DNA from 2 places in the Citrobacter sp. LJND-P06 genome. Region 1 is predicted to be linked to the other one. Evidence: predicted binding sites of a transcription regulator. Region 1 holds the regulator's gene; the other holds the start of a gene.
What was found. The regulator Fur, encoded in region 1, represses iron uptake genes when iron is present. The targets are predictions, from matches to a motif close to ATAATAATGAGAACNACTATCAA.

Region 1 (16,652 bases):
CGAAGGTAACAGCGTGCGCGGTTCCGCGCTGATAGGCCAGGCATTTACCCGCGACGGTTATTTTCAGGGTCGTCCGTCCGCCACGGCTGAAATGCCCTATAATCCAATGGCTTCGGGTGGCAGCAATCTGGCTGTCAGTAATCCTGAGCTGGATAAACAACTGCAGAGCCGTATTGCCGCGTTGCGCGCCGCCAATCCAGAGGCCAGCCCAACGGTGCCGGTGGAACTGGTGACCGCCTCCGCCAGCGGCCTCGACAACAATCTGACGCCCGCCGCGGTGGCCTGGCAGATCCCGCGCGTCGCGAAAGCGCGTCAGCTCTCCGTTGAAGAGGTGGCGCAACAGGTTGCAAAATATACGCAAAAACCGCGGGTCAGCTTTATTGGGCAACCGGTGGTAAACATTGTTGAACTCAACCTGGCGCTGGATGCGTCACAGGGGCACTAAGCGACATGAACGACGAACCCTTGCGTCCTGACCCGGATCGCCTGCTGGAGCAGACCAGCGCCCCCCATCGGGGAAAGCTGAAAATATTTTTCGGTGCCTGTGCGGGCGTCGGCAAAACATGGGCGATGCTGGCAGAAGCGCAGCGGCTACGGGCGCAAGGGCTGGATATTTTAATCGGCGTGGTGGAAACCCACGGACGCAAAGAAACCGCCGCGCTGCTGGAGGGGCTCGCCATCCTCCCGCTCAAACGCCATGCGCATCGTGGACGGCATATCAACGAATTTGATCTCGATGCCGCCCTTGCCCGCCGTCCGGCGCTGATCCTGATGGATGAACTGGCCCACAGCAACGCGCCAGGCTCACGTCATCCCCGTCGCTGGCAGGATATTGAAGAGCTGCTCGAAGCGGGGATCGACGTTTTTACCACCGTGAACGTGCAGCATCTGGAAAGCCTGAACGACGTCGTCAGCGGCGTGACGGGGATTCACGTGCGTGAAACCGTCCCCGATCCATTCTTTGATGCGGCCGACGAAGTGGTGCTGGTCGACCTCCCTCCTGACGATCTTCGCCAGCGCCTCAACGAAGGGAAAGTCTATATCGCCGGTCAGGCAGAACGGGCTATCGAGCATTTCTTTCGCAAAGGGAATCTGATTGCCCTGCGTGAACTGGCGCTGCGCCGTACCGCCGATCGGGTAGACGACCAGATGCGAGCATGGCGCGACCGTCAGGGGGAAGAAAAAGTCTGGCATACCCGCGACGCCATACTGCTGTGCATCGGACATAATACCGGCAGCGAAAAACTGGTACGCGCGGCGGCCCGACTGGCCTCGCGACTTGGCAGCATCTGGCACGCGGTGTATGTGGAAACGCCCGCGCTGCACCAGTTACCGGAAAAACAACGCCGGGCGATCCTCAGCGCGCTGCGACTGGCCCAGGAGCTGGGCGCTGAAACCGCCACCCTTTCCGACCCTGCTGAAGAGAAAGCCGTCGTGCGTTATGCCAGAGAACATAATCTCGGCAAAATCGTCATGGGACGCCCCACCACACGCCGCTGGTGGCGCAGCGATTCCTTTGCCGAGCGGCTGGCAAAACGCGCACCGGATCTTGATCAGGTCATTGTTGCGCTGGATGAACCGCCCGCCCGCACGCTGACGCACGCCCCCGACACCCGCGCCTTTAAAGACAAGTGGCGGGTACAAATTCAGGGTTGCATCGTTGCCGCCGCACTCTGTGCCTTCACCACCCTTATTGCCATGCAGTGGCTGGTGGCCTTCGACGCCGCGAATCTGGTGATGCTGTATCTGCTGGGTGTGGTCGTGATCGCCCTCTTTTACGGTCGCTGGCCGTCGGTAGTGGCGACCGTGATTAACGTGGTCAGTTTCGACCTCTTTTTTATTGCGCCCCGCGGCACCCTCGCCGTTTCGGACGTACAGTATCTGCTGACCTTTGCCGTGATGTTAACGGTCGGTTTGGTGATTGGGAATCTGACGGCCGGGGTGCGTTATCAGGCGCGCGTCGCCCGCTACCGGGAACAACGCACCCGCCATCTTTACGAAATGTCGAAAGCGCTGGCGGTCGGGCGTAGCAGGCTGGATATCGCGACCACCAGCGAGCAGTTTATCGCCTCCACATTTCAGGCGCGCAGCCAGCTTTTACTGCCCGATGAAAACGGCAAGCTGAGGCCCCTGACGCAGCAGCAGGGCCTCACGCCCTGGGATGACGCGATCGCCCAGTGGAGCTTTGATAAGGGTCAACGTGCCGGTGCGGGAACTGACACCCTGCCCGGCGTTCCGTATCAGATCCTGCCCTTAAAAAGTGCGGATAAAACGCACGGTCTGGTGGTTGTCGAGCCGGACAACCTTCGTCAGTTGATGATCCCCGAGCAGCAGCGTCTGTTGGAAACATTTACTCTGCTGGTCGCCAGCGCCCTTGAACGTCTGATGCTCACGACCAGTGAAGAACTGGCCCGGCTCGCCAGCGAACGCGAAAGCCTGCGTAATGCTCTGCTCGCCGCGCTTTCTCACGATTTACGCACGCCGCTGACCGTGCTGTTTGGTCAGGCGGAAATCCTGACGCTCGATCTGGCGAGCGAAGGATCATCCCATGCCCGCCAGGCCAATGAGATCCGCCAGCATGTGCTCAACACCACGCGGCTGGTCAATAATCTGCTGGATATGGCGCGCATTCAGTCTGGTGGGTTTAATCTTAAGAAGGAGTGGCTGACACTGGAAGAGGTGGTGGGCAGCGCCCTGCAAATGCTGGAGCCGGGGTTAGCGCATCCGATCAATCTTTCGCTACCGGAACCGCTAACGCTTATTCACGTAGACGGCCCGCTGTTTGAACGCGTGCTGATCAATTTACTGGAAAATGCGGTTAAATACGCGGGCGCACAGGCAACCATCGGCATTGATGCCCATATTGAGGAGGATCACCTGACTCTGGATGTGTGGGACAATGGCGCTGGCATCCCGCAAGGGCAAGAGCACCGTATTTTTGATAAGTTCGCCCGCGGAAACAAAGAGTCTTCAGTCCCGGGCGTTGGGCTGGGTCTGGCGATTTGCCAGGCGATTGTCGAGGTACACGGCGGCACTATCGCTGCGCATAATCGACCGCAGGGCGGCGCCTGTTTCCGTGTTACACTGCCACAAGAATCGCCCCCTGAACTTGAAGATTTTCATGAGGATATGTGACAAACGTTCTGATTGTTGAAGATGAGCAGGCCATTCGTCGTTTTCTGCGTACCGCGCTGGAAGGCGACGGACTGCGTGTCTATGAAGCCGATACGCTGCAGCGTGGTTTACTGGAAGCCGCCACGCGAAAACCCGACCTTATCATTCTCGATCTGGGTTTACCGGATGGCGACGGCATTGATTTTATTCGCGATCTGCGCCAATGGAGCGTTATTCCCGTCATCGTGCTTTCTGCCCGCAGTGAAGAGAGCGACAAAATCGCCGCGCTGGATGCCGGCGCCGATGATTATCTGAGTAAACCCTTTGGTATTGGCGAGCTGCAGGCGCGTTTACGTGTCGCTTTACGTCGTCATTCCGCCAGCCCGTCTCCCGATCCGGTGGTCTGTTTTTCTGACGTGAAGGTGGATCTGACCGCAAGACTTGTGCATCGCGGTGAAGAAGAGATCCACCTGACCCCCATTGAATTTCGCCTGCTGGCGGTGATGTTAAATAACGCGGGCAAAGTATTAACTCAACGCCAGTTATTGAATCAGGTTTGGGGGCCGAATGCCGTCGAACATAGCCACTATCTGCGTATTTATATGGGGCATTTACGTCAGAAGCTGGAGCAGGATCCCGCCCGCCCTCGCCACTTTATTACCGAGACGGGAATCGGCTATCGGTTTATGCCATAATTAGTTCTTCATTTTTTTTAATGAACTCATTATTTAATTTCAGAAAGTATTTTCGCAAAAAAGATTATTTACGAACCCCATCCATTTGTTTTAATAATAACAAAAACAAAAAACAAACACTTCCAAAAATGAAATAACCGCCAACCCCAAAATAATCACGCCAGGCGCCTTAACATTTTCGAATTGATCGTTTTTTATTGATCCCCTTCACGGATCGCAGGAATTTATTGGATAAAATACCCAGGCTTTAAAATTTCAAATGGATGGTAAGTAAAATGGAAAATAATAATCGGATAATGCCCCATATAAGGCGAACAACTCATATTATGAAGTTCGCCCACCGTAACAGCTTCGACTTTCATTTCTTTAACGCCCGATAGGTAGTTTTTCAACGTCGGGCACATCCGCATACAGGTCTTCCTGACCCCTGCTATACGGGCTTACGCCGGTATACCCCTGTGCTCTCTCTGCTAAACCCTGTTTATCCTGCGACCGGACGGGTTAGGGTTTATTGCATCATAAGAAAAGCAATTCACTGATTTATTTATCAGCGGGTCACTATTGCTTTTTTCCGGAGATATCAGTTTCTCATTCGAGAAATTGAGGGCCTACTATTACCTAAAATAAAGAGATAACCATGTCTGAATTAAAGATTGCTGTAAGTTGTTCCTGTACTGACTATTTCGCCACACAGCGCAGCATCATTAATATCAATGAGAGTGAGTTTATTGATATAGCCGCCGTCGTGTTATCCATCGAAGATATTAAACGAGGAAAACTCGATGAAATTGACGCTACTGGCTATGGCATTCCTGTTTTTATCGCGACCGAAAATGAAGCGCGTGTCCCGGCAGAATATTTGCCGCGGATCTCGGGCGTATTCGAACATAATGAAGCCCGTACCGCCTTCTATGGCTGTCAGTTAGAAGCCGCTGCCAGCCATTATGAAACTCAACTACGCCCGCCGTTCTTTCGCGCACTGGTCGACTACGTAAATCAAGGCAACAGCGCATTTGACTGTCCAGGCCATCAGGGAGGAGAGTTCTTTCGCCGCCATCCGGCAGGGAATCAGTTCGTTGAGTACTTTGGCGAAACGCTTTTCCGCGCTGACCTGTGCAATGCCGACGTCGCAATGGGCGACCTGCTGATCCACGAAGGCGCGCCCTGCATCGCCCAGCAACATGCGGCAAACGTGTTTAACGCTGATAAAACCTACTTTGTTCTGAACGGGACATCTTCCTCCAATAAGGTCGTGCTGAATGCCCTTTTGACGCCTGGCGATTTGGTTCTTTTTGACCGTAACAACCACAAATCTAACCATCACGGCGCGTTATTGCAGGCTGGCGCAACACCGGTCTATCTGGAAACCGCACGTAATCCGTATGGCCTTATCGGCGGGATTGACGCGCACTGTTTTGAAGAACGCTATCTGCGCGAGCGGATCAACGAAGTGGCGCCACAACGCGCAAAGGAGGCGCGCCCGTTCCGCCTTGCGGTGATTCAGTTAGGGACATACGACGGAACCATTTATAACGCCCGTCAGGTGGTGGATAAGATAGGTCACCTGTGCGACTACATCCTGTTTGACTCGGCATGGGTCGGTTATGAGCAGTTCATTCCGATGATGGCCGACTGCTCTCCGTTATTGCTGGATCTGAACGAAAACTCTCCGGGTATTCTGGTCACTCAGTCTGTACACAAACAGCAGGCCGGTTTCTCCCAGACGTCGCAGATCCACAAAAAAGACAGTCATATCAAAGGGCAGCCTCGTTATGTACCGCATAAGCGTATGAACAATGCCTTTATGATGCATGCCTCCACCAGCCCGTTCTACCCGCTGTTCGCCGCCCTGGACGTCAATGCGAAAATGCATGAAGGCGTCAGCGGTCGCAATATGTGGATGAATTGTGTGGCGAACGGCATCGATGCCCGCAAATTGATTCTGGATAACTGTGACCATATTCGTCCGTTTATACCGGGACTGGTCGATGGAAAACCGTGGCAGTCTTATACCACAGAGCAGATAGCCAATGACCTACGTTTCTTCCACTTTGTGCCGGGGGAACGCTGGCACGCGTTTGAAGGTTACGCCAGGCATCAGTATTTTGTTGACCCGTGCAAACTTCTGCTCACCACCCCTGGCATCAATGCAGAGAACGGCGAATACGACGCTTTTGGCGTTCCGGCCACCATTCTCGCTAACTTCCTGCGCGAAAATGGCGTTGTTCCTGAAAAATGCGATCTCAACTCGATCCTGTTCCTGTTAACCCCCGCAGAAGATATGGCGAAGTTGCAGCAGCTTGTCGCTCTGCTGGTTCGTTTCGAAAAACTGCTGGCGTCCGATGCGCCCCTCGCCGAAGTTCTACCGTCAATCTGTAAGCAACATCAGGAACGCTATGCGGGTTACACCCTGCGTCAGTTGTGCCAGGAAATGCACGATCTCTACGCGCGCCACAACGTTAAGCAGCTTCAAAAAGAGATGTTCCGTAAATCGCATTTCCCACGCGTAAGTATGAATCCGCAGGACGCCAACTACGCCTGGCTGCGTGGCGAAGTTGAGTTCGTGCGCTTGTCCGAGGCTGAAGGTCGTATTGCGGCCGAAGGCGCGCTCCCCTACCCGCCGGGCGTGCTGTGCGTAGTCCCAGGAGAAGTCTGGGGAGGCGCGGTATTGCGCTATTTCACCGCACTGGAAGAAGGGATCAACCTGCTGCCGGGCTTCGCGCCGGAACTGCAGGGCGTGTACATCGAAGAAATTGATGGCCGTAAGCACGTGTGGTGCTACGTCATTACGCCGCGCGAAACTCAACGTGCCTTGCGAAAGGGGGATAAATAATGGGTCAGTCTAAATCCAACAAAATGGGCGTTGTCCAGCTCACTATCCTGACCATGGTCAATATGATGGGCTCAGGGATTATCATGCTGCCCACTAAACTGGCGGAAGTCGGCACCCTCTCCATTATTTCCTGGTTAGTCACCGCAGTCGGTTCGATGGCGCTGGCGTGGGCGTTCGCGAAATGCGGCATGTTCAGCCGCAAATCCGGAGGCATGGGCGGTTATGCGGAGTATGCGTTCGGCAAATCGGGCAACTTTATGGCGAACTACACCTATGGCGTCTCATTGCTGATAGCCAACGTAGCCATCGCCATTTCTGCTGTCGGCTACGGCACCGAGTTACTCGGCGCGACCCTTTCCCCTGTGCAAATCGGTCTTGCCACTGTCGGTGTGTTATGGCTCTGTACCCTCGCTAACTTTGGCGGCGCTCGCATTACCGGGCAAATCAGTAGCGTCACGGTCTGGGGGGTGATTATCCCGGTGGTCGGTCTGTGTATCATTGGCTGGTTCTGGTTTAGCCCAACGCTGTACGCAAACTCCTGGAACCCGCATCATGTGCCCTTTTTCACCGCGGTGGGGTCTTCCATCGCTATGACATTGTGGGCATTTTTGGGTCTGGAATCCGCCTGCGCCAACGCAGACGTGGTGGAAAACCCGGAGCGCAACGTCCCCATCGCGGTTCTGGGCGGTACGCTGGGCGCCGCCGTGATTTACATTGTCTCCACCAATGTGATTGCCGGGATTGTGCCGAATATGGCGTTGGCGAACTCGACCGCCCCGTTCGGTCTGGCGTTTGCGCAGATGTTCACTCCAGCGGTGGGTAAAGTGATCATGGCGCTGATGGTGATGTCCTGCTGCGGTTCACTGTTGGGCTGGCAATTTACCATCGCTCAGGTCTTTAAATCCTCTGCTGACGAAGGTTACTTTCCGAAAATCTTCTCCCGCGTGACCAAAGTGGACGCGCCGGTGCAAGGGATGCTGACGATTGTTATCATTCAGAGTGGTTTGTCGCTGATGACCATCAGTCCGTCGCTCAACGGTCAGTTCAACGTTCTGGTTAACCTGGCGGTGGTGACTAACATTATTCCGTACATTCTGTCGATGGCCGCGCTGGTTATCATTCAGCGAATGGCCAATGTGAACCCCGCCAAAGCAAAAGCGGCAAATGTCGTGGCATTCATTGGCGCGCTATACAGTTTCTATGCGCTCTATTCTTCAGGAGAGGAAGCCATGCTGTACGGTTCCATTGTGACGTTCCTTGGCTGGACGCTATATGGCCTGGTGTCCCCACGCTTTGAGCTGAAAAACAATCACAGTTAAGAAAGGCATAAAAAAGCCCGGTAGCGCGAGCGCTTACCGGGCTTACAAAAAAACACGTCAATGCGTTACGCGTTTTTCAGCACTTCACTGACGATTTCAACGGCTTCTTTCTCGATCTGTTTGCGATGTTCTTCACCGAGGAAACTTTCACAGTAGATCTTGTAAGCGTCTTCCGTACCGGACGGACGCGCGGCAAACCAGCCGTTGTCGGTCATCACTTTCAGACCGCCAATGGAGGCGCCATTACCCGGTGCCGCCGTCAGACGTGCGGTGATCGGATCGCCCGCCAGCATACTGGCGCTGACCATTTCCGGGGACAGTTTGGACAATGCCGCTTTCTGAGCGGACGTTGCACCTGCCTGCAAACGGTTATAGCTCGGCGCGCCAAAGCGAGCCGCCAGTTCGTTGTAGTGCTCCTGCGGATTTTTACCCGTGACCGCGGTGATTTCTGCCGCCAGCAGACACATGATGATGCCGTCTTTGTCAGTAGACCACGGCGTACCGTCAAAGCGCAGGAAAGAAGCGCCCGCGCTCTCTTCGCCACCAAAACCGAAGCTGCCGTCAAACAGACCGTCAACAAACCATTTGAAACCGACCGGCACTTCCACCAGTTTACGGCCCAAATCATTCACCACACGGTCAATCATCGCAGAAGACACCAGCGTTTTACCGACGGCGACATCGTTGCCCCACTGCGGACGATGCTGGAACAGGTAGTTGATGGCAACCGCCAGGTAATGGTTCGGGTTCATCAGCCCTGCTGGCGTGACGATACCGTGACGGTCATAGTCCGGATCGTTGGCAAACGCCAAATCGAACTTATCACGCAGCGCCAGCAGACCCGCCATCGCACACTCGGAGGAGCAGTCCATACGGATCGCGCCGTCTTTATCCAGGTGCATAAAGCGGAAAGTCTGATCAACCTGATCGTTGACGATGGTCAGGTTGAGTTTGTAATGCGCGGCAATACGTTTCCAGTATTCGATACCAGAACCGCCCAGCGGATCGACGCCCAGCGTCAGGCCCGCTTTTTGAATCGCCGCCATATCGACGATATCCGCCAGCCCTTCAACGAACGGCTGCACCAGATCCTGCTCTGTTACATGACCGGAGCGCATTGCTGCATCCAGTGAAATGCGCTTCACGCCTTTCAGGCCATCCGCGAGCAGCGCGTTAGCCCGGTCTTCCACCACTTTGGTGACGTTGGTATCTGCCGGGCCGCCATTGGGCGGATTGTATTTAATGCCGCCATCTTCCGGTGGGTTGTGGGACGGCGTAATCACGATGCCGTCAGCCAGCGGGCCGCCTTTTTTGTTGTGGACCAGGATAGCATTCGAAACCGCAGGCGTCGGCGTAAAGCCGTTGTTTTCCTGAACAATGACATCGACGCCGTTTGCCGCCAGCACTTCCAGAACGGAAATAAAGGCAGGTTCAGACAGCGCGTGAGTATCTTTACCCACATAGCAAGGGCCAGTAATGCCGTTTTTCGCACGCTCTTCCGCAATCGCCTGGGCAATGGCCAGAATGTGCAGTTCATTAAAACTATGACGACCGGCGCTGCCGCGATGCCCGGACGTTCCGAACTTCACCGCGTGCTCCGCATTCCCTGCTTCCGGTTTCAATACATAGTATTGCGCCGTCAGTTGGGCGACATTAATTAAATCACTCTGTTGCGCAGGCTGACCTGCACGCTTGTGGATTGCCATTAGCCTGGTCCTTTTAATGCAACGATTAGATTGTTCCGCAAACCTTTTCAATCAATTCCGCAGGGAATTGCATTGATTGCATGATGTGTTCAATCATGCTGCATTTACGGCCGGTGTTGGTGTTGGTGATCACCCAATACGGCGTGCCTGGCACGTGTTTCGGCTTGGTTTGATTACCATTTTTCAGCAGGGTCTGCTCGTCGGGCGCAAAGTATACGCGCGTACGACCGTGCAACGATTCCGTCGCCTCAGCAAACGCGTTGTGATCCAGTGAGTAAAGTGTAGACAGTACCAGCATAAAGCGATTTACCGCTTTCTTCTGCTCCGCATATTCATCGGAAAGCAGAAGTTCACGCATGGCGCGCACTTTATCTTTTACGGGGTTGACCGGCTTCGCTTCAACGATAGCGGGTTGCGCGATGCGCACCTCTTTCGCCGCCGGAGTGACAGGCTGTGATGCGGCGGAAAATTTCAACATACGCCGTAAAATGTCGGATGCGCTCTCGCCGATATGCTTGGTGTGGCTGGCAATATAGCTATAGAGTTCATCATCAACTTCAATCGTTTTCATCTTAATCCAGTGCGGTGTCTTATCTGAATACAAGTCGTTGGGATTATAGGGGCAAATCCCAACAGCGGATAGCGTCAAGCCAGGCTGTCTGAAAAACTCGGAGTTACCGTAGTTGTTGCAGCCCCGTGGCAGAATGGTCAACATAATACCCTAACCCGACAGAGCGAAAAAAAGAACTTTGCCATGAAATTGAACATCCGAGCGCAATCTGCACAAAAGCTGCACAATAATTCTCCCATCGTCCTTGTTCACGGCTTGTTTGGTAGCCTTGATAACCTCGGCATCCTGGCGCGCGATCTGGTACAGGATCACGACATCATCCAGGTTGATATGCGAAACCACGGTCTTTCTCCCCGTTCAGCAGAGATGAATTACCCGGCGATGGCGCAGGATCTGCTGGATACTCTGGACGCCGCGGGTATCGAAAAGGCCACCTTTATTGGTCACTCAATGGGCGGGAAAGCCGTGATGGCGCTGACCGCACTGGCGCCGGATCGTATCCACCAACTGGTGGCGATTGATATTGCGCCGGTTGATTATCAGGTGCGCCGTCACGATGAGATCTTTGCTGCGATCAACGCCGTGACCGAATCGGACGCGCAAACGCGCCAGCAGGCGGCGGCCGTCATGCGCCAGCACCTCCAGGAAGAAGGCGTTATCCAGTTTTTGTTAAAGTCGTATGTCGATGGCGAGTGGCGCTTTAACGTGCCCGTATTGTGGGAGCAGTACCCGCATATCGTGGGATGGGAAACCATTCCCGCTTGGAATCATCCGGCGCTGTTTATTCCTGGCGGGAATTCGCCTTACGTCACCGAAGCCTATCGTCACGATTTACTGACGCAATTTCCTCAGGCCCGGGCGCATGTGATTGCGGGTGCCGGCCATTGGGTGCATGCAGAAAAACCAGATGCCGTGCTCCGCGCGATACGCCGGTATCTGGCGGAAAAGGCTAACTGATTAAAAACTCAGCGTCCGCGCGCGATTACGTGCGTGGACGTTGGCGTGCCTCACTCGCTGATGTATGATGGCGCGCTATCCATCCGGGCAGACGCCTGGCTGATTGTTTCCCCGAAGTCACCAAAATCATGGCCAAAGAACAAACGGACCGTACGACATTAGATCTGTTCGCGCACGAGCGTCGCCCGGGACGACCCAAAACCAATCCGCTTTCGCGTGATGAACAGCTACGCATTAATAAGCGTAATCAGCTTAAACGCGACAAGGTTCGTGGGCTTAAGCGTGTCGAACTGAAGCTTAATGCTGATGCCGTGGATGCGCTGAATGAACTGGCGGAAGCACGCAATATGAGCCGCAGTGAGCTCATTGAAGAGATGCTGACAAACCAGCTTATCTCGCTGCGTGGCCAGGGGTCTGTCTGAATTTCTGCTCTAAATCATAAATCGTGTAGCACAGAGTGCAGTCCTGCGTGTTTGCTGTTTCCGCATGCCTGACTGATCTGCTATCATTGCCCTTATCCGTGGGCAATACGCCACCACCATTTCAATAAGTTTCAAGAGGTTATTTTACTCATGGCAATCACTGGCATCTTTTTCGGCAGCGACACCGGTAATACCGAAAATATCGCAAAAATGATTCAAAAACAGCTTGGTAAAGACGTTGCCGATGTTCATGACATTGCGAAAAGCAGTAAAGAAGACCTGGAAGGGTATGACATTCTGCTGTTAGGTATTCCGACCTGGTACTACGGTGAAGCACAGTGCGACTGGGATGACTTCTTCCCTACCCTCGAAGACATTGATTTCAATGGTAAACTGGTGGCTCTGTTTGGTTGTGGCGATCAGGAAGACTACGCAGAGTACTTCTGCGATGCGCTGGGCACCATCCGCGACATTATCGAACCACGCGGCGCAACCATCGTAGGCCACTGGCCGACAGCAGGCTATCACTTCGAAGCCTCCAAAGGTCTTGCTGATGACGATCATTTTGTCGGTCTGGCTATCGACGAAGACCGTCAGCCGGAATTGACCGCTGAGCGCGTTGAAAAATGGGTTAAACAGATTTCCGCCGAACTGCATCTCGACGAAATCATCAACGCCTGATTTCGTGCGGCGCAGAAATCATCTGCGCCGCATCAATAGATAAAACCAATCAAAATAATTGCTACAAATTTGTAACTTTCCTGCCCATCCCTGTACAATGTTCGGGTGTTATTCTGGTATTGCACAGTGTGATTGTCGGCAGTACCACGTTTTGATTAATATTATTTGCCCGAGGCTTGCAGTTTTCATTTAGACATGGCAGTTCTATAATGATACGCATTCTCTCAAGTGCAATTTCTGTCACTTCTTTAATGAAGTGAATCGTTTAGCAACAGGACAGATTCCGCATGACTGACAACAATACCGCATTAAAGAAGGCTGGCCTGAAAGTAACGCTTCCTCGTTTAAAAATTCTGGAAGTTCTTCAGGAACCGGAAAACCATCACGTCAGTGCGGAAGATTTGTATAAGCGTCTGATCGACATGGGTGAAGAAATTGGTCTGGCGACCGTGTATCGCGTGCTGAACCAGTTCGATGACGCCGGTATCGTGACTCGCCACAATTTTGAAGGCGGCAAATCCGTTTTTGAGCTGACCCAACAGCATCATCATGATCATCTTATTTGCCTCGATTGTGGCAAAGTGATCGAGTTCAGCGATGATTCTATCGAAGCGCGTCAGCGTGAGATTGCGACTAAACACGGTATTCGTTTAACTAACCATAGCCTCTATCTTTACGGTCACTGCGCTGAAGGCGATTGCCGCGAAGACGAGCATGCGCACGACGCAAAGTAATGCTCCCGCCTAAAGAGCCAACCACCCGGTTGGCTTTTTTATGCCCATAAAAAAGACCTGCTATCAAAGCAGGTCTTTTCGCTTCCGCTAAGTCCATTTACTGTACTGTGTTCTTACTGCGAATTTCTTTCCAGATTTTATCGCAATCGGCTTGTACCGCCTGACCATTGCCTGTACGTGTTGCCTGAATGCATTGCTGGTAATCCAGTACCCGCACGCTCTCTTCGTTAGCAAACTGCTTATGCTGGTCTTCTTTTTTCAGCACATTTAATACGCTTTGGCAGGCTTCGATTTTTTCCGGTGAACCTTGCGCGGTGTTAATACATGCGCTGTATGCCTCTTTAAGGCGGCTGTCTTCCTTGGGTGCAGGAGATTGCGCGCAGGCCACCAGCCCTGACGTCATAATGGCGATGAGTAACATTTTTTTCATACAACAGTCCTCAACGACGCGGCAGAGATATACCCTGCCGCGACTGGCATCAGAAAATAGTGAATGGGGCGATAACCATGAACTTCACGTCACGCTCATCCTGGAAGATGTTGCCATAACCGCCGCTCCAGCTTGGGATATTGGAGTGGTTGTCATACTCGGTGAAGTGCAGTTTAAACATGGTGCCTTTGGCACGTCCTTCCTGCATGGTATAAACCGCATCAAGACTGTAGGAAGATTCTTCGATGGTTTGGTTTTTGTCGTAGAACGCATCCGGGTTGCTCTGCCAGGTAGCCGGTTTTGCATCCCAGGCGTAGACGTACGACGCACCCAGTGCCATGCCTGGCAGATTCCAGTTCTTCAGGTCATACATCGCGCCGAAGAAGACCGCTTTTTCGCCGTTGGCGTTAAAGTCGGAACGGTTATCCCACCAGACATCCAGACGACCGTTAGAGGAAGCGTAGGTCGGCGTCATACGCTGTAAGAAGTAACCCTGCTGCCCGTCCGCTTTAACCCAGGTTCCTTCCAGACGCAGATCGACCACTTCCGCCACTTTGTAACCGAAAGTCAGTGCCTGCAACCATGCGGTGCCGTCATAGATGTCGTTCACACTGCGGTCATCAACTTTATCGCGTGCGCCGTAGAACTGGTAACTGGTGGTAAATGGATTCCCGCCCAGATCGAATTTGTAACTGGCTTTGGCAAAGTACTGATCGACATAGCCCTCAGACTGGCCAAAGGCAGCCTCAAGAATAAGGTCATTTTTGAAATCGTATTTTGCGCCAACGGAGTGGAGATAATCGACTTTGGTCTTTTTATCCGCCTGATAGAATTTATCGACTTCAATGTGCCACGGCGCTTTATATTCGTTGGCCCACATGTAGGAGAAGCTCAACGCGCCCGCATCGCCATAGTCAAAGTTGGCTCCGGCTTCTGCCCCTTGATAGGTGCCCGGCATAAAGCTCCAGTGCGGCGCTAACAGCGTCTGTCCGGTTGGCTGAATATAACCGGCACGTGCCCAGGTCGGGCCATATTTAAATTTTGCAGCGGCTTTATACAGGCTGACCCCACTCTTATCGCCAGAGTAATCTTCGTCATAGCCTTTATTTTTTTTCGAGAATGCAATTTCGTTAGGGTGCCCGCTGTCGTCGCTTTCTGCCATTTCAATTGCGGTAAACGCCGCAATATCCAGACCGAACATATCCGCTGCATAACCCGACTGGAAATCCAGGTTGGCGTTCCAGGTCGCGTGTGAAAGGTTGGTTTTGTATTTGTCTTCATCCGTGACGTCTTTACGGTCACGCTCACGCTGCCAGTAATAGATACCGCCAGTTAAGGTCGAATCGTCGATAAAGCCCGCGGCGCTTGCCTGCGGCGCAACCATCCAACCCGACATTGCTGTGATACCGGCGATAGCCAGCGCCAGCGTACTACGTTTGCCACTAAACGTACGCATATGTTAATCCTCTTTGACGTATAAAATGCTGCCGCCAAAGGCGAACAGCTAAAAACAAAAATTAAAAATAGCGCTGAGAAAACCTCATTGACTACAGTGAACAGACTATTTTTCGCGACGCGAATTATCAATCTCTTTCTGTAACCAGTATGTAATAATATGAGCGACCGCACATATTTCATTGCTTTTTGTTACATATTCACCAAATGCGAAAAATTATCATCAAAATGAAAAATACCATTGTTTTCCATGAAGATGAAAACGTTTACCGCCTTCAATTTAGCCACGCCAAAATTTCTTAGCACTTTCATCAAAAAATCGTTTATTAGATTAATTATTTTTTAAACGTAATTAATTCGCTCCGCAAACAGAGGATCTAACGGAAATTAGGCGAAAAAAAACGCCGCGAAGCGCGGCGTTAGTCGGGTGGGATGGTGTCGAGTGGCTTATTCGCCGACTTTAGCCCATGTATCACGTAAACCGACAGTACGGTTAAATACCAGTTTGTCAGCCGTTGCATGGCGGCTGTCGAGGCAGAAGTATCCTTCACGCTCGAACTGGAAGGCTTTACCCGCAACCGCAGCCTTCAGCGACGGTTCTGCAAAGCCCTGTTTAATAACCAGCGAATCAGGGTTCATCGCCGACAGGAAATCTTCTACCGCGCCCGGGTTCGGTACGCTGAAAAGGCGATCGTACAGACGAATTTCAACCGGCAATGCGTGCGCGGCACTCACCCAGTGAATAACGCCTTTTACTTTACGACCGTCAGCCGGATCTTTGCTCAGGGTGTCTGCATCGTAGGTACAGAAGATGGTGGTGATATTACCTTGTGCATCTTTCTCTACACGCTCTGCTTTGATCACGTAAGCGTTACGCAAACGGACTTCTTTTCCCATCACCAGACGTTTGTACTGCTTGTTGGCTTCTTCGCGGAAGTCAGCACGATCGATCCAGATCTCGCCGCTGAACGGAACTTCACGGCTGCCCATTTCCGGTTTGTTCGGATGGTTAGGCATGGTGACCATTTCGCTTTCGCCCTGGTAGTTTTCGATAACCAGTTTTACCGGGTCGATAACCGCCATTGCGCGCGGGGCGTTTTCGTTGAGATCTTCACGAATGCAGGATTCCAGCGATGCTATCTCAATGGTGTTGTCCTGCTTGGTGATGCCGATACGTTTGCAAAACTCACGAATAGCGGCAGCAGTGTAACCACGGCGACGCAGACCAGAAATCGTCGGCATGCGCGGGTCATCCCAGCTTTCTACGTGCTTTTCCATCACCAGCTGATTCAGCTTACGTTTGGACATCACGGTGTATTCCAGGTTCAGGCGCGAGAATTCGTACTGGCGCGGGTGAACCGGGATCGTGATGTTGTCCAGTACCCAGTCGTACAGGCGACGGTTGTCCTGGAATTCCAGCGTACACAAGGAGTGCGTAATGCCTTCCAGCGCATCGCTGATGCAGTGGGTGAAGTCGTACATCGGGTAGATGCACCACTTGCTGCCCGTCTGATGATGATCGGCAAATTTAATGCGATACAACACCGGATCGCGCATGACGATAAACGGTGAAGCCATATCAATTTTGGCGCGCAGACACGCTTTACCTTCTTCAAAACCGCCAGCCCGCATTTTCTCAAACAGCGCGAGGTTCTCTTCTACGCTGCGATCGCGGAACGGGCTGTTTTTGCCAGGCGCTGTCAGCGTGCCGCGGTATTCGCGGATCTCATCAGCC
Region 2 (16,652 bases), 1.2 Mb from region 1:
TTTCGCTGCGATCTCCTGGCCTTCCGGCGAATAGAGGTACTTCAGATAGGCTTGCGCCACCTCGGTCGTGCCTTTTTTCTCAGCCACTTTATCGACGACCGAAACGGTCGGTTCCGCCAGAATGGACTCGCTCGGGGTCACAATCTCAAATTTGTCTTTACCGAGTTCATGGGTTGCCAGCAGCGCTTCGTTCTCCCAGGCAATCAGGACATCACCAATCCCGCGTTCTACGAAGGTGTTGGTGGAACCACGAGCGCCGGAATCGAGGACTTCCACATTCTTAAACAGCGCCTTCACGAAATCCTGGGCTTTCGCCTGGTCGTTGTTGTTGTGGTGCAGGGCATAACCCCACGCCGCCAGATAATTCCAGCGTGCGCCGCCTGAGCTCTTCGGGTTCGGCGTAATGACGGATACGCCAGGTTTTACCAGATCGTTCCAGTCATGAATTTGCTTTGGATTCCCTTTGCGAACCAGGAAGACGATGGTGGAGGTGTAAGGCGCAGAGTTGTCCGGCAGACGTTTGATCCAGTTTTTATCAATACGACCACGTTCCGCAATGGCGTCTACATCGTAGGCCAGCGCCAGGGTCACCACATCCGCCTCAATGCCGTTAATCACGGAGGTCGCTTGCTTACCGGAACCACCATGCGACTGGCGGGTCACCACATTATCACCCGTTTGCTGTTTCCAGTGTGCGCTAAACGCTTTGTTGTACTGCTCGTACAACTCACGCGTTGGATCATACGAAACGTTAAGTAATTGAATATCCTTCGCCAGAACGCTGGTGGATGCCAGCAACAACGTTAATCCCACACTCCATTTGTTCATCGCCCAACTCTCTTATGCTGTGTTGTGATGATCAGAGCGTGCCAGAAAGAAATTCAAACATTAAAGAATAAAAAAAGATTTGCTATAACTACGGGGAATATGAATGAACGTAAAAAAGGCGGGATTCACTCCGCCTTTATGCCTGATGGCGCTACGCTTATCAGGCCTACATACTGCATTTGTAGGCCGGATAAGCCGCAACTGCGATCAGTACAGTTTCTTCGCGCAGTCCAGCCAGTCACCTTTGAATGGACGCTTCATATTTTCGATAGCGTCGATGATGTCGTGGTGAACCAGTTGTTCGTTCTGAATACCCACGCAACGACCGCCGAAACCTTCCTGGAGCAATTCAATGGCATACGCCCCCATACGGGACGCCAGAATACGGTCGTAAGGCACCGGAGAACCGCCACGCTGAATGTGTCCCAGCACGGTTGCACGGGTTTCACGTTTGGTTTCTTTCTCGATGAAATGCGCCAGTTCGTCAACGTCGCACATGTGTTCAGTGATAGCGACGATGGCGTGTTTTTTGCCTTTCGCAATACCGGCTTTGATTTCAGCGACCAGATCTTCACGGCTGAATTCCACTTCCGGCACCACCACAAACTCACAACCGCCCGCGATCGCTGCCGCCAGGGTCAGATCGCCACAATAACGCCCCATCACTTCAACGATAGAGATACGTTGGTGAGAGGAGGAGGTATCACGCAGACGGTCAATCGCTTCAACCACCGTCCCCAGCGCCGTAAAGTAACCAATGGTGTAGTCGGTGCCTTTGATGTCGTTGTCGATAGTGCCTGGCAGACCAATACATGGGAAACCCATTTCAGTCAGGCGTTTTGCACCCATGTACGAACCGTCACCGCCGATCACCACCAGCGCGTCAATACCCCGTTTTTTCAGGTTTTCGATAGCCACTGCACGCACATTTTCATCGCGGAATTCCGGGAAACGCGCGGAACCGAGGAAGGTGCCGCCACGGTTGATCATGTCGGACACGCTGTAACGGTCAAGCTGAACCATACGGTCTTCATACAGACCCAGGTAGCCGTCATAAATGCCCATTACTTCCAGCCCTTCCGTCAACGCTGCGCGCACAACGCCACGGATTGCTGCGTTCATGCCCGGCGCATCACCGCCGCTTGTCAACACACCGATTTTCTTAATCATGACTACCTCTGAACTTTGGAATGCAAAATGAAATCTGTTGCCGGAAGCCGATTCTGCATATCGACACGACCCAACGCCTATGCAGATAGTATAGCAACCACTTCCTGCTGAATTGATTCAGGTCAGGCCAAACGGCGGTAATTTATACACAAAATGCTGGCCTGGTTCACTTTTTTTACAACGAATTACGAAAGCTCAAACCTTTTACCTTCCCTGGGTACGACGGAACACGGGTCCTGATGGATAATGACATCTGAGCCCGGAAAACGCCGCAAAATCGCCTGCTCTACCTGTTCAGCCACCACATGGGCCTGAACGAGAGGCAGATGATCTTCCATTTCCAAATGAATCTGAATAAAGCGAGTCGGCCCTGACTGCCGTGTGCGAAGATCGTGAGCGCCGCTGACGCCAGGCCATGATGTCACGATTCCAATAATTTCCTGACGTTCGTTGTCGGGCAATGCGCGATCCAACAACGATTGCACCGCCTCATATCCCATTCGTAACGCGCTATATAGAATATAGATGCCGATTCCCAACGCAAACAAGGCGTCTGCGCGATGCCAGCCATACCAGGCGAGGCCAAGCGCTACAAGAATCGCTCCGTTCATCATAACATCAGACTGATAATGAAGCATATCTGCCCGCACAGCCTGACTTTGCGTCCTGCGCACGACCCAGCGCTGAAACGTGACCAGAATAATCGTGCAGACCAGTGCGATAACCGTCACCACGACGCCAACGCCGGGATCTTTCATCGGCGTGGGTTGGATAAGGTGTTGGATGCCGGTCAAAAATAAAAACAGCGCAGAGCCCGAAATAAACATACTTTGCGCCAGCGCCGCCAACGATTCGGCCTTGCCGTGCCCGAAAGTATGTTCATCGTCTGCGGGTTGCAGCGAATAGCGCACCACCAAAAGATTCGTTAACGACGCGGCGATATCCACCAGCGAGTCCACCAGCGCCGCCAGAATACTCACCGACCCGGTGTACCACCATGCAAAAATCTTGATTAAAAGTAGCAACGACGCCATCACTGTCGCAGCGATTGCCGCCCGGCTTACCAGCCGTCCATAGGTTTGATTCATAAATACTCCTGCCAGGACATGACGGTAGTATAACGGATGGCGTAAAACAGTCAGTCAATAACCGGATGACAAAATGAGGGCAAAAAAAACCCCCACATCATGTGGGGGAAGACAGGGATGGTGTCTATGGCAAGGAAAACAGGGTTTGTTACTGGGAACGTGAGTTGCTACTACTCAATAAATTCAACGATGAGCCTTTTTGCCATTGCGCCACGTCGCGCAACTGCTCCATTCGTTGCTGATGTTTCTCATTTAAAACCGCTTGCTGCTCCGGCGTTAACAGGCGATACATCTGGTTGCGAACCCTGGCCATTTCGACCTGGCGGGCAACCTGTTCTTGTGCCATTTTTTCTGCCTGAGCGCGCACAGCGCTTTCATCAAATTTTTCTGCGGTGACAAGGCGATGCATTGTCTCCACTTCGCTAACATTAACAGGAGGCTGTTCGTGTCTTGCCTGCTGCATCAGATCTCTCATCTGTTGACGCTGATGTTCGGTTAAACTTATGCCGTCAAACATATGGCTCTGCGTACTGCGCTGCGTAGATCCTTCGCCCTGGTGCCAGTTATCGCCTGTAACGACTTCAGCAGCGTGGCTTAAAGAACTGAGTGCCAGCGTTGAGGCCATGACGGCAGCGGTAACTTTGCGCATCACTTGCTCCCAAAATCTTTTCTGTCGCGATTCAACGAGAGACAGTTTACGATTCGGGCTGCAAACATGCGTCAGGGGGTGTAAAACAACGTAAAGTCATAGATTCGCGACTCCTGATGACGTAATTTCTGCCTCGGAGGTATTTAAATAATGAATAAAATCCTATTAGTTGATGATGACCGAGAGCTGACTTCCCTGTTAAAGGAGTTGCTCGAAATGGAAGGCTTCGATGTGCTGGTTGCCCATGACGGGGAGCAGGCGCTTGAACTTCTGGACGACAGCATTGATTTACTTTTGCTCGATGTCATGATGCCGAAGAAAAACGGTATCGATACATTGAAAGCGCTTCGCCAGACACACCAAACCCCCGTAATCATGCTGACCGCGCGCGGCAGCGAACTGGATCGCGTACTTGGCCTCGAGCTGGGCGCGGACGACTATTTACCCAAACCGTTTAATGACCGCGAACTGGTCGCGCGCATCCGCGCTATCCTGCGCCGTTCCCACTGGAGCGAACAACAGCAAAGCAGCGACAACGGCTCGCCAACGCTGGAAGTGGATGCCTTAAGTCTCAATCCGGGTCGCCAGGAAGCCAGCTTTGATGGTCAAACCCTGGAGTTAACCGGCACCGAATTCACCCTGCTCTATTTGCTGGCTCAGCATCTCGGCCAGGTGGTTTCGCGTGAACATTTAAGCCAGGAAGTGCTGGGCAAACGCCTGACGCCATTTGACCGCGCGATTGATATGCATATCTCGAACCTGCGCCGCAAGCTGCCGGAACGCAAAGATGGACATCCGTGGTTTAAAACCCTGCGCGGTCGCGGCTATCTGATGGTTTCCGCTTCATGATAGGGAGCCTTACCGCCCGCATCTTTGCTATCTTCTGGTTGACGCTGGCACTGGTGTTGATGTTGGTTCTGATGTTACCCAAGCTCGACTCACGCCAGATGACCGAGCTACTGGACAGCGAACAGCGCCAGGGGTTGATGATTGAGCAACACGTTGAAGCTGAACTCGCGAACGATCCACCCAATGACCTGATGTGGTGGCGTCGCTTGTTCCGGGCGATTGACAAGTGGGCGCCGCCTGGACAGCGGTTATTGCTTGTCACCACTGAAGGACGCGTGATCGGCGCAGAACGCAACGAAATGCAGATCATTCGTAACTTTATTGGTCAGGCGGATAACGCCGATCATCCGCAGAAGAAAAAATATGGTCGCGTTGAGATGGTGGGACCGTTCTCCGTCAGAGATGGAGAAGATAACTACCAACTCTATCTGATCCGCCCAGCCAGCAGTTCGCAATCCGATTTTATTAATCTGCTGTTTGACCGCCCTCTGCTGTTGCTGATTGTGACGATGCTGGTCAGCACCCCGCTGCTTCTCTGGTTGGCCTGGAGCCTGGCGAAACCGGCGCGTAAGCTCAAAAACGCGGCGGATGAAGTGGCGCAGGGTAACTTACGACAACATCCAGAACTGGAAGCAGGCCCGCAGGAATTTCTCGCGGCTGGCGCCAGCTTTAACCAAATGGTGACTGCGCTCGAGCGAATGATGACCACGCAACAGCGTCTGCTGTCGGACATCTCTCACGAACTGAGAACCCCGCTGACGCGCCTGCAACTCGGCACCGCCCTGCTGCGTCGCCGTAGCGGCGAGAGTAAAGAGCTTGAGCGGATTGAAACCGAAGCGCACCGACTCGACAGCATGATCAACGACCTGTTAGTGATGTCGCGTAATCAGCAGAAAAACGCGCTGGTCAGTGAAACGATGAAAGCCAATCATCTGTGGGGCGATGTGCTGGATAACGCCGCCTTCGAAGCCGAGCAGATGGGCAAATCGTTGACGGTGAATTTCCCGCCGGGGCCGTGGCCACTCTATGGCAACCCGAATGCGCTGGAAAGTGCGCTGGAGAATATTGTCCGTAACGCCCTGCGCTATTCACACACGAAGATTGAAGTCGGCTTCGCGGTGGACAAAGACGGGATCACGATTACCGTGGACGACGATGGTCCAGGCGTCAGCCCGGAAGATCGGGAACAGATTTTCCGCCCCTTCTACCGTACCGACGAGGCGCGCGATCGCGAATCCGGCGGAACCGGCCTGGGTCTGGCGATTGTGGAAACCGCCATTCAGCAGCACCGTGGCTGGGTCAAAGCGGAAGACAGCCCACTGGGCGGTTTACGGCTGGTTATCTGGCTACCGTTGTATAAACGTTCGTAACGGATTGTGCCGGATGGCGGCGTAAACGCCTTATCCGGCCTACAAATCCCCACGAACGGTAGGCCTGATAAGCGTAGCGCCATCAGGCATTTTTTCCGTTGCCAGATGGCGGCGCTTATTTTCCCCACAAACGACGCGAATTGTCTTCGATCTTGCCGCTTAAGCGCCGCTTCTGCATCGTTCTTGTCCAGCTTTTTGATAACCCTGCCGCCGACAACAAACGGTGATACTGCGCATCATCAAACGGCATATGCCAGGCAATCGCAATGGCCTCCTGCACCGTGACGTCACTGACGCGCGACACCAGAACCAGCGGCGCATCCGCCGAGACTTTCCCGGCCGCAATAACGCTGTACAACCAGCCCGTTTTACCGGCGTTTTGCATCTGGCTTGCCATGTCGCTGATGCCGAAATGGTGATTGAGTTTGAAGCAGGGCGAACGCGGTTGCGTCACCTGAATCAGCGTCTCTCCCCACTGGAAGATATCGCCAATATAGACATTCTGTTCAGTCAGACCGTCGGTTGAGAGGTTTTCACCAAACGCGGGCGCGACAAACCGATCCGCCTGTTCCGGGAATTCCCGGGCCCAGTGCAGATAATGCTCCCGCGGGTAATGACACAGTGCGCGATCGGGCCCACCGTGGATTTTCGCCTCCGCCTGCTCATCACCCTCCAGACCCCGTTCCGTCAGCATCAGTTCGCCATCCACCTGAATCTTCGCAATGGCGCTGGGGCGGCTTCCCGTATAGTCCAGAACCTTGCCTGTAAACACCTCGACTGGATATCGCATCTGTTCCCTCTCCCCGCTAAATAATCCTCATTAGAGCATATTTATTTTACCTCAGCGCTCAAAATGAGAGCCGGATTCACACGATGAATGGCCAGACATGCTATCAATTAGGATGATTTTAAAACGCCATTTCATAACAGGAGTCAACAACGTGACAGTACAATCGCAATTTGCTGGTGTCTGGTGTCCCTCCATTACGCCGATGGATAATGATGGAAACGTCGATCTCTCAGGTCTGAAGCATCACCTCAAGCGCCTTACCGACGCCAAAATCGATGTTATTTTGCTGATGGGCAGCATCGGTGAATTTGCCTCTTTTAGCCTTGAAGAACGGCTGATGCTGATCCGGGAAGCCCGATCAATGAGCTCCCTGAAGATGGTCGCCAACGTCTCTTCCACCTGTATGAGCGACGTTTTACAGATGGCACAGGAAGCCGACAAAGCGGGTTACGATGCGGTGATGGTATTGCCGCCGTACTATTACGGACAAACAACAAAACAGCTCCTGAGCTATTTCCGCAAACTTGGCGGCGCATTACGCGGAAAATGGTTCGCCTACAATTTCCCGGCACGCACCGGCTGCGATTTAACCCCTGAGCTGGTCGCAACGCTCGCTGCCGAGTTCCCCCATTTTGCCGGTATTAAGGATACCGTCGATTGCCAGTCTCACACCCGCAGCATGATCCAGACCACCCGCGCCGTGCGCGATGACTTTGCCGTCCTCTCCGGCTATGACGAGTATTACCTCCCTAACCTGATGGCAGGCGGCGCAGGGATCATTTCTGGCTTAAACAACGTGATGCCTGAGCTTTTTGTCGATGCGCGTGAGGCGTTTAAACAGGGCGATTTGCAAAAGTTGCGTGAAATTCAAGACAAGATCGGCACCTATATGTCCATTTACGCCATCGGTGAGGATTTTGTCACCACGATTAAAACCGTGGTATCACGTAAATTTGGTTATTGCACCGGGGTTTCACGCAATGCAGGCGGTGAGCTGGGTGAGAAAGACTGCCGAACGATTGATGAGGTGTTCTTAACAAAAGGTTAAGTCATGCAGCCTGATGGCATTACCGCCATCAGGCAACAATCAGACTTATTTTTTCGCGGCGAAACGCGCGGCTGCTTCGTCCCAGTTCACCACGTTCCAGAACTCTTTAATGTAGTCCGGACGGCGGTTCTGGAATTTCAGGTAGTAAGCGTGTTCCCACACGTCCAGACCGACGATCGGGAAGCCAGATGCGCCAGAGACAGCTTCACCCATCAGCGGGGAATCCTGGTTCGCAGTAGATACCACGGCCAGTTTGTCGCCTTTCAGCACCAGCCACGCCCAGCCAGAACCAAAGCGGGTGGCAGCGGCTTTCTCAAACTCGGCTTTGAAGTTATCAACGGAACCAAAGTCACGTTCGATAGCGGCTTTCAGGTCGCCCTGCAGGGTCGTGCCGATTTTCAGGCCTTTCCAGAACAGGCTGTGGTTAGCGTGACCGCCCGCGTTGTTACGCAGTACGGTTTTCTTATCTGCTGGCAGTTGATCCAGTTTCGCGATCAGCTCTTCGGCAGACAGGCCAGCGAATTCTGGCAGGCTTTCCAGCGCTGCATTGGCATTGTTGACGTAGGCTTGATGGTGTTTGGTGTGGTGAATTTCCATCGTCTGCTTATCGAAGTGCGGTTCCAGTGCATCGTAAGCGTACGGCAGGGATGGCAGGGTATAGCTCATATTCATCTCCATTATTATCGAGCGGCTGGGTGTTAACGCCGCGTAAGCAGTTGGTTCATTATAGTTAATTAAATGATATTGAAAATGATTATCAATGCCGCACTTTTCATACGGATATAACCCCGCCCCCACTTACCAAAGATGTGAGCTAAATCACCCGCTTAACGCGTCTATTGCCAAAGAGAACAAAAAGCGGCAACGGGAAGAAGGTTAAGAATCTGCACAATTTTTACACTCATCACGTCGAAGGGGTAACGCGACAATAAAAACGATGAGGATAAATTCATGAGTAACGCGATTACGATGGGTATTTTTTGGCATTTGATAGGTGCGGCCAGTGCAGCCTGTTTCTATGCCCCGTTTAAGCAAGTAAAACAGTGGTCATGGGAAACGATGTGGTCGGTTGGCGGGATTGTCTCCTGGATTATCCTGCCGTGGACTATCAGCGCCATGCTGCTGCCCGATTTTTGGGCCTACTACAGCTCGTTTAACCTTTCTACTTTATTACCTGTTTTCCTGTTTGGCGCGATGTGGGGTATCGGCAATATTAACTACGGCCTGACCATGCGCTATCTCGGTATGTCGATGGGGATTGGTATCGCGATTGGCATTACGCTGATTGTCGGTACGCTGATGACGCCCATTCTCAACGGTAACTTCGATGTCCTGATCAACACCGAAGGCGGACGCATGACGCTGCTTGGCGTGTTGGTGGCGCTTATCGGCGTGGGGATTGTGACCCGTGCCGGGCAGTTGAAAGAGCGTAAAATGGGCATCAAAGCCGAAGAGTTCAACCTGAAAAAAGGTCTGCTGCTGGCGGTCATGTGCGGGATCTTCTCGGCCGGCATGTCCTTTGCAATGAATGCCGCCAAACCGATGCATGAAGCCGCTGCTGCTCTTGGCGTGGATCCGTTGTATGTCGCCCTGCCCAGCTACGTGGTGATTATGGGTGGCGGCGCGCTGGTCAACCTGGGCTTCTGCTTTATTCGTCTGGCAAAAGTGAAGAGTCTGTCGATAACCGCCGACTTCTCGCTGGCAAAATCCCTGATCATCACCAACGTGCTGCTGTCAGCGCTTGGCGGTCTGATGTGGTATTTGCAGTTCTTCTTCTACGCCTGGGGCCACGCGCGCATTCCGGCGCAGTATGACTACATCAGTTGGATGCTGCACATGAGTTTCTACGTCCTGTGCGGCGGTATTGTCGGGCTGGTGTTGAAAGAGTGGAAAAACGCCGGTCGACGTCCTGTGAGTGTGCTGAGCCTGGGCTGCGTGGTGATTATCATCGCTGCTAATATTGTCGGAATGGGAATGGCGAGTTAATCACTTTGATGACTGAGATGGCGCCACTGGCTTGGCGTCATCCCGGTTTCCCGCGTGAACACCACGGAAAAATAGTTACTGTCCTCAAACCCACATTGCATCGAAATCTCACCGATCATCAGGCGGCTATGCTGGAGCAAATATTGCGCGTGGCAGACGCGAATCTGGCGCAAATAGTGGTTGATGGTCATGCCGGTTTGGGCGCGAAACTGCTGGCGCAACACGCGTTCACTGCAGGTTTCCCGCTCGCAAAATTCATCCAGCGAAAACGGGTGCTCAAGGCTGCCCGCCAGCGCGGTGATCAGTTTATCCAACAGCGTTTCACTTGAGGTAGCAGGCAGATTATCCGTGGCATAGCGATGGCGCTGCAGGATCATCACCAGTTGCCCAAACAGCAGCTCCGCCATACCGTTAGCCAACGGGCAGCTCTGCTGGCTTTCATGCTCAAGCTGGCTGATAACCTGCCGCGCCTGAGTCATCCCGGCGCTGGTCAGACGCCAGTGCGGCTGCCATTGGGTGCCGTTAAATCCAGGTATTGCCTCTTCCCAGCATAGATTCAGCTTCAGCCGCTCCGGGCAGTAGATAATGTTCTGCAATACCAGATCGTTAACGGAGGTGTAGGAGTGTTTATCTTCGGCGCGAATGTAGAACAGGTCGCCGCGCGTAATGCGGTAGGGGCGTTCATTAAGCACATGCAAACCGTTGCCACGCCACACCAGCACCAGTTCACAAAACTCATGGGTATGTTCCGCAAAGACATTTTGCGGGTAGCGGTCGGCAACAGCCACAGCCTGCGCGTCGCCTGCAAAAAAGTCGGCTTTATGAAGAACGAGCTGATTTGCCACCACATCACCTCAACCAATAACAGCACAGTAGTATGCGTCAAGCGGCGGCAAAAAACGTTGATATACCCGTCATACTTCACGTGGCATCGGCGTTACTGCAGCAATGCGTCGCGCCCCTGGCGGATATCACGCGGCGACCAGTCAAATTCGCGGCGAAAAAGCGTCGAAAAGTGGTTACTGTCGCCGAATCCGCAGCGATAGGCGATATCGGTAACACTGTCGTCGCTATGGCGTAGCAGATGACGCGCTTTAATTAAACGCAGGCGGTTCAAATAGCGCTGAGGTGTTAGCCCGGTTTGTTGTTTCAACTGACGGTGCAAGGTACGTAGTGAGAGCGAAAACCGATCGGCCACGGCTTCCCAGCAGACCTCTTCGGCAAAGTGATCTTCCAGCCAGGCCATCAGGTGATTCAGCCGCGCATCATTATCCGTCGCCCCTTCCATCAGACTGCTTTTGCGTAGCAATACCAGCAACTGCATAAACACGATTTCGCGGTTGGCGACCGCTGGCGTGTCCATCTCTCCATCGGGTTGTTCCAGTTGAGCAACCAACTGGCGCACCTGCTGTAACACCCCCTGGTTTACCCGCCAGTGGGACGGATACAGCCCATCCTGTTCCTGCGGTAAAAGCTGGTTCAGCCCTGCCAGAAACTGGAACGCATCCGGCGAACGATAGAGCACGTTGGTCAGGCATAGATTGTCAGTATGTTCATACATGTGTCGGTCATGATCGCGAACAAAACAGACGGTGCCGCCGCTGATGGTATACGGCTGTCCGTTGAACACATGAATTCCCGTGCCATGTTCAACAATCACGATTTCATGAAAATCATGATGGTGTTCAGGAAACGCAGACTGCGGAAGCCGGGGTTCGATGGCGATAGGAACCTTACCTGAAGGAAAAAAATCCACGCTGTGCAATAGGGTCATGATGGCTTCCTGACTTGGAGTGGAACATGACTGAAATAGTAATTAAGGGGTCGCCACCTCACCTTAAAGTTTTGACACGAAAGCGCGCATATCCAGTCATTTTTTCAAGACAGAGCAGGAAAGTTCGCTAAATGCGGACGCCGTCACATCAGGCAAAAACAGGCTCATGATTGGAAACTGTGAACGCCATCACGTTCATCTTTGCTTTCTTGCCAGCGGCTAATTTTGGCTGTCAGTAGCGAGAAGGTTCCTTTTCCCCGGGATTCTTAGACTCATTGCCATTACTCCTGGAAGGACTTCATTATGACTTTTCGCCATTGTGTCGCGGTCGATCTCGGCGCATCCAGTGGACGCGTTATGCTGGCGCGTTACGACAGCGAACACCGCTCCCTGACGTTGCGTGAAATCCACCGTTTCGTGAATTGCCTGCAAAAAACAGACGGCTTCGACGCCTGGGATATCGACAGTCTGGAAGGGGCCATTCGTCTTGGGCTGGAGAAAGTCTGCGATGAAGGCATCCGCATTGACAGCATCGGGATTGATACCTGGGGCGTCGACTATGTGCTGCTGGATAAACACGGTCAGCGTGTCGGCCTGCCCGTTTCCTACCGTGACAGTCGCACCACAGGCGTGATGCAACAGGCGCAGGCGCAACTCGGGAAAGCGGAAATCTATCGCCGCAGCGGTATTCAGTTTTTGCCGTTTAACACGCTGTATCAATTACGTGCGCTGGTTGAACAACAACCGGAGCTTACCCCCCAGGTGGCGCACGCGCTGCTTATTCCTGATTACTTCGCCTATTGCCTGACCGGCAAAATGAACTGGGAATACACCAACGCCACCACCACGCAGCTCGTCAATATTCATACCGACGGCTGGGATGACACGCTGCTGGCGTGGACTGGCGCGAATCACGCCTGGTTCGGCACGCCAACGCATCCGGGCAATGTCATCGGTCACTGGATTTGCCCGCAGGGTAATCAGATCCCGGTCGTTGCCGTCGCCAGTCACGATACCGCCAGCGCGGTGATTGCCTCTCCGCTGGCAGAAAAAAACAGCGCCTACCTCTCTTCCGGTACCTGGTCGCTGATGGGCTTCGAGAGCAGAACGCCTTATACCAATGATGCCGCGCTGAGCGCCAATATTACCAACGAGGGCGGCGCGGAAGGACGCTACCGCGTGCTGAAAAATATCATGGGACTGTGGCTGCTGCAGCGCGTCCTGAAAGAACGCCAGATTACCGATCTGCCTGCGCTGATCGCGCAAACGCAGGCGCTGCCCGCTTGCCGTTTCGTAATTAATCCCAATGACGATCGCTTTATCAACCCTGCCGATATGGGCGCGGAAATTCAGGCTGCCTGCCGTGAAACCGGTCAACCGGTGCCCACCCAAGACGCCGAACTGGCTCGCTGTATTTTCGACAGCCTGGCGTTGCTGTACGCCCGCGTCCTGCAGGAACTGGCCGACCTTCGCGGCGAAGCCTTCACCAGCCTGCATATCGTCGGTGGCGGTTGCCAGAACGCATTACTGAACCAACTGTGCGCCGACGCCTGCGGTATCCGTGTGATGGCCGGCCCCGTAGAGGCATCCACGCTCGGCAACATCGGTATCCAGCTCATGACACTGGACGAACTGACCAACGTTGATGATTTCCGTCAGGTGGTGAGCGCCAACTACGACCTCACCACCTTTATTCCTCATCCTGATAGCGAAATTGCCCGCCATGTTGCGCAGTTTCAATCCACACGACAGACAAAGGAGCTTTGCGCATGACCACTCAACTTGAACAAGCCTGGGAACTGGCGAAACAGCGTTTTGCTGCGGTAGGTATCGATGTCGAAGAGGCGCTGCGCCAGCTCGATCGTCTGCCGGTTTCTATGCACTGCTGGCAGGGCGATGACGTCGCCGGTTTTGAAAACCCGGAAGGCAACCTGACCGGCGGTATTCAGGCGACGGGTAACTATCCGGGCAAAGCGCGTAACGCGACCGAATTACGTGCCGATCTGGAGCAGGCGCTGAGCCTGATCCCAGGGCCGAAACGTCTGAATTTGCACGCGATCTATCTGGAATCCGACACGCCGGTTGCCCGCGACCAGATAAAACCAGAACACTTCAAAAACTGGGTGGAGTGGGCGAAAGCCAACCAGTTGGGTCTCGATTTTAACCCGTCCTGTTTCTCGCATCCGCTGAGCGCCGACGGGTTCACCCTTTCCCACCCGGACGCGAAAATCCGTCAGTTCTGGATCGATCACTGCAAGGCCAGCCGCCGCATCTCCGCCTATTTCGGTGAGCAACTGGGCACTCCGTCGGTGATGAACATCTGGATCCCGGATGGCATGAAAGACATCACCGTTGACCGTCTGGCACCGCGTCAGCGTCTGCTGAATGCGCTGGATGACGTCATCAGCGAGAAACTGGACCCGGCGCACCACATTGATGCCGTTGAGAGCAAGCTGTTCGGTATTGGCGCAGAAAGCTACACCGTCGGTTCCAATGAGTTCTATATGGGCTACGCCGCCAGCCGCCAGACCGCGCTGTGTCTGGATGCGGGCCACTTCCACCCGACTGAAGTTATCTCCGACAAAATCTCTTCCGCCATGCTGTATGTCCCGCGCCTGTTGCTGCACGTGAGCCGCCCGGTACGTTGGGACAGCGACCACGTGGTGCTGCTGGACGATGAAACGCAGGCGATTGCCAGCGAAATTGTGCGCAACGATCTGTTCGACCGTGTGCATATCGGCCTCGACTTCTTCGACGCATCTATCAACCGCATCGCCGCGTGGGTTATCGGCACCCGCAACATGAAGAAAGCGCTGCTGCGCGCCCTGCTGGAGCCGACTGCCGAGCTGCGTAAGCTGGAAGCGGAAGGCGATTACACCGCGCGTCTGGCGTTGCTTGAAGAGCAGAAATGCCTGCCGTGGCAGGCCGTGTGGGAGATGTATTGCCAGCGTCACGATACGCCTGCGGGAAGCCAGTGGCTGGAGAACGTGCGCGCGTACGAAAAAGAGATTCTGAGCACACGCGGCTAACTGAGCGCAATGGGTTTGTAGGCCGGATAAGACGCATCGCGTCGCTATCCGGCATTCGTAAGACCCGAGCGATTTCGGGCAACAAAATAGACAGGAATACCGAACATGCAGAACATTATGAATTCCTGGTTCGTCCAGGGAATGATCAAAGCCACGTCTGACGCCTGGCTGAAAGGGTGGGATGAGCGCAACGGCGGCAACCTGACGCTGCGTCTGGATGAAGCGGATATTGCGCCATTTGCGAGTGATTTCCACGCAAAACCGCGCTATATCGCGCTGAGCCAGCCGATGCCGTTACTGGCAAACACCCCGTTTATCGTGACCGGTTCCGGTAAATTCTTCCGCAACGTTCAACTCGACCCGGCGGCAAACATCGGCGTGGTTAAAATCGACAGCGACGGCGCGGGCTATCACATCCTGTGGGGCTTAACCCACGAAGCGGTGCCGACCTCCGAACTCCCGGCGCACTTCCTTTCCCACTGCGAGCGCATCAAGGCCACCGGCGGCACAGACCGCGTGATCATGCACTGCCACGCCACCAACCTGATTGCCCTGACCTACGTGCTGGAAAACCGCACCGACGTCATTACCCGCCAGTTGTGGGAAGGCAGCACCGAGTGTCTGGTGGTCTTCCCGGACGGCGTCGGCATTCTGCCGTGGATGGTGCCGGGTACTGACGAAATCGGCCAGGCGACTGCGGTCGAAATGCAGAAACATTCGCTGGTACTGTGGCCGTTCCACGGCGTATTCGGCAGTGGCCCTACCCTGGACGACGCGTTCGGTTTGATAGATACCGCAGAGAAATCTGCTGAAGTTTTAGTCAAAATCTATTCGATGGGTGGCATGAAACAAACGATCACGCGTGAAGAGCTTATTGCGCTCGGTAAACGTTTTGGCGTGACACCGCTGGCCAGCGCTCTGGCGCTGTAATAGCACCGCCCGCACCCGGCGACACGGACACTGCCGCCGGACATACAGCGATAATTTAAGGAGAGTAATCATGAGCTTTATGTTGGCACTTCCGAAAATCAGTCTGCATGGCGCAGGGGCAATTGGCGATATGGTTAACCTCGTGGCGAATAAGCAATGGGGTAAAGCGCTGATCGTCACCGATGGTCAACTGGTCAAACTGGGTCTGCTGGATAGCCTGTTTGCCGCGCTGGATGCGCATCAAATGTCTTACCATCTGTTCGATGAGGTGTTCCCAAACCCGACCGAAGCGCTGGTGCAAAAAGGCTATGCGGCATACCAGGACGCGAACTGCGATTACATCATCGCGTTTGGCGGCGGCAGTCCGATCGATACCGCCAAAGCGGTGAAAATTCTGACCGCAAACCCTGGCCCATCAACAGCCTATTCCGGCGTCGGAAAAGTGAAAAACGCAGGCGTGCCGCTGGTAGCGATTAATACCACTGCCGGTACCGCAGCGGAAATGACCAGTAACGCGGTGATCATCGATTCTGCGCGTCAGGTCAAAGAGGTCATCATCGACCCGAACATCATTCCTGACATTGCCGTCGATGACGCCAGCGTCATGCTGGAAATCCCGGCATCCGTGACGGCCGCGACCGGTATGGATGCGCTGACGCACGCGATCGAAGCCTATGTTTCCATTGGCGCGCACCCGCTCACCGACGCCAACGCGCTGGAAGCGATTCGCCTGATAGCCCTGTGGCTGCCGAAAGCGGTAGACGAAGGTCATAATCTCGAAGCGCGTGAGCAAATGGCGTTTGGTCAGTATCTGGCGGGCATGGCGTTCAACAGCGCCGGTCTTGGTCTGGTTCATGCGCTGGCGCACCAACCGGGCGCCACCCACAACCTGCCGCACGGCGTCTGCAACGCCATTCTGCTGCCCATCATCGAGAACTTTAACCGTCCAAATGCCATTGCGCGTTTTGCCCGCGTGGCGCAGGCGATGGGTGTCGACACGCGCAATATGAGTGATGAAGCAGCAAGCATGGAAGCGATCAACGCCATTCGCGCATTGAGCAAACGTGTGGGTATTCCGACAGGTTTCAGCCAGTTAGGTGTGACCAAAGAGGATATCGAAGGCTGGCTGGACAAAGCCATG

Region 2: sodA (superoxide dismutase [Mn]) is a predicted target of Fur. The motif match lies at 8,531-8,553, and genes of this name have one in related genera.

What each region holds. Positions count from the first base shown of each region.
Region 1 is NZ_CP187317.1:3,200,571-3,217,222, forward strand. Features, by position in the region: gene kdpC (potassium-transporting ATPase subunit KdpC) at 1-445, shown strand, start outside; gene kdpD (two-component system sensor histidine kinase KdpD) at 451-3,135, shown strand; gene kdpE (two-component system response regulator KdpE) at 3,132-3,809, shown strand; gene speFL (leader peptide SpeFL) at 4,085-4,189, shown strand; gene speF (ornithine decarboxylase SpeF) at 4,447-6,642, shown strand; gene potE (putrescine-ornithine antiporter) at 6,642-7,961, shown strand; gene pgm (phosphoglucomutase (alpha-D-glucose-1,6-bisphosphate-dependent)) at 8,027-9,667, opposite strand; gene seqA (replication initiation negative regulator SeqA) at 9,693-10,238, opposite strand; gene ybfF (esterase) at 10,422-11,195, shown strand; gene ybfE (LexA regulated protein) at 11,324-11,617, shown strand; gene fldA (flavodoxin FldA) at 11,768-12,298, shown strand; partial or broken gene ACO7SM_RS15355 (fur leader peptide) at 12,508-12,593, shown strand; gene fur (ferric iron uptake transcriptional regulator) at 12,586-13,032, shown strand; gene ACO7SM_RS15365 (ChiQ/YbfN family lipoprotein) at 13,130-13,462, opposite strand; gene chiP (chitoporin ChiP) at 13,512-14,918, opposite strand; gene glnS (glutamine--tRNA ligase) at 15,365-16,652, opposite strand, start outside.
Region 2 is NZ_CP187317.1:4,441,096-4,457,747, forward strand. Features, by position in the region: gene sbp (sulfate/thiosulfate ABC transporter substrate-binding protein Sbp) at 1-828, opposite strand, end outside; gene pfkA (6-phosphofructokinase) at 1,036-1,998, opposite strand; gene fieF (CDF family cation-efflux transporter FieF) at 2,184-3,086, opposite strand; gene cpxP (cell-envelope stress modulator CpxP) at 3,235-3,735, opposite strand; gene cpxR (envelope stress response regulator transcription factor CpxR) at 3,886-4,584, shown strand; gene cpxA (envelope stress sensor histidine kinase CpxA) at 4,581-5,954, shown strand; gene yiiM (6-hydroxyaminopurine reductase) at 6,070-6,744, opposite strand; gene ACO7SM_RS20935 (dihydrodipicolinate synthase family protein) at 6,896-7,792, shown strand; gene sodA (superoxide dismutase [Mn]) at 7,838-8,458, opposite strand; gene rhaT (L-rhamnose/proton symporter RhaT) at 8,744-9,778, shown strand; gene rhaR (HTH-type transcriptional activator RhaR) at 9,775-10,623, opposite strand; gene rhaS (HTH-type transcriptional activator RhaS) at 10,716-11,552, opposite strand; gene rhaB (rhamnulokinase) at 11,856-13,325, shown strand; gene rhaA (L-rhamnose isomerase) at 13,322-14,581, shown strand; gene rhaD (rhamnulose-1-phosphate aldolase) at 14,687-15,511, shown strand; gene fucO (lactaldehyde reductase) at 15,582-16,652, shown strand, end outside.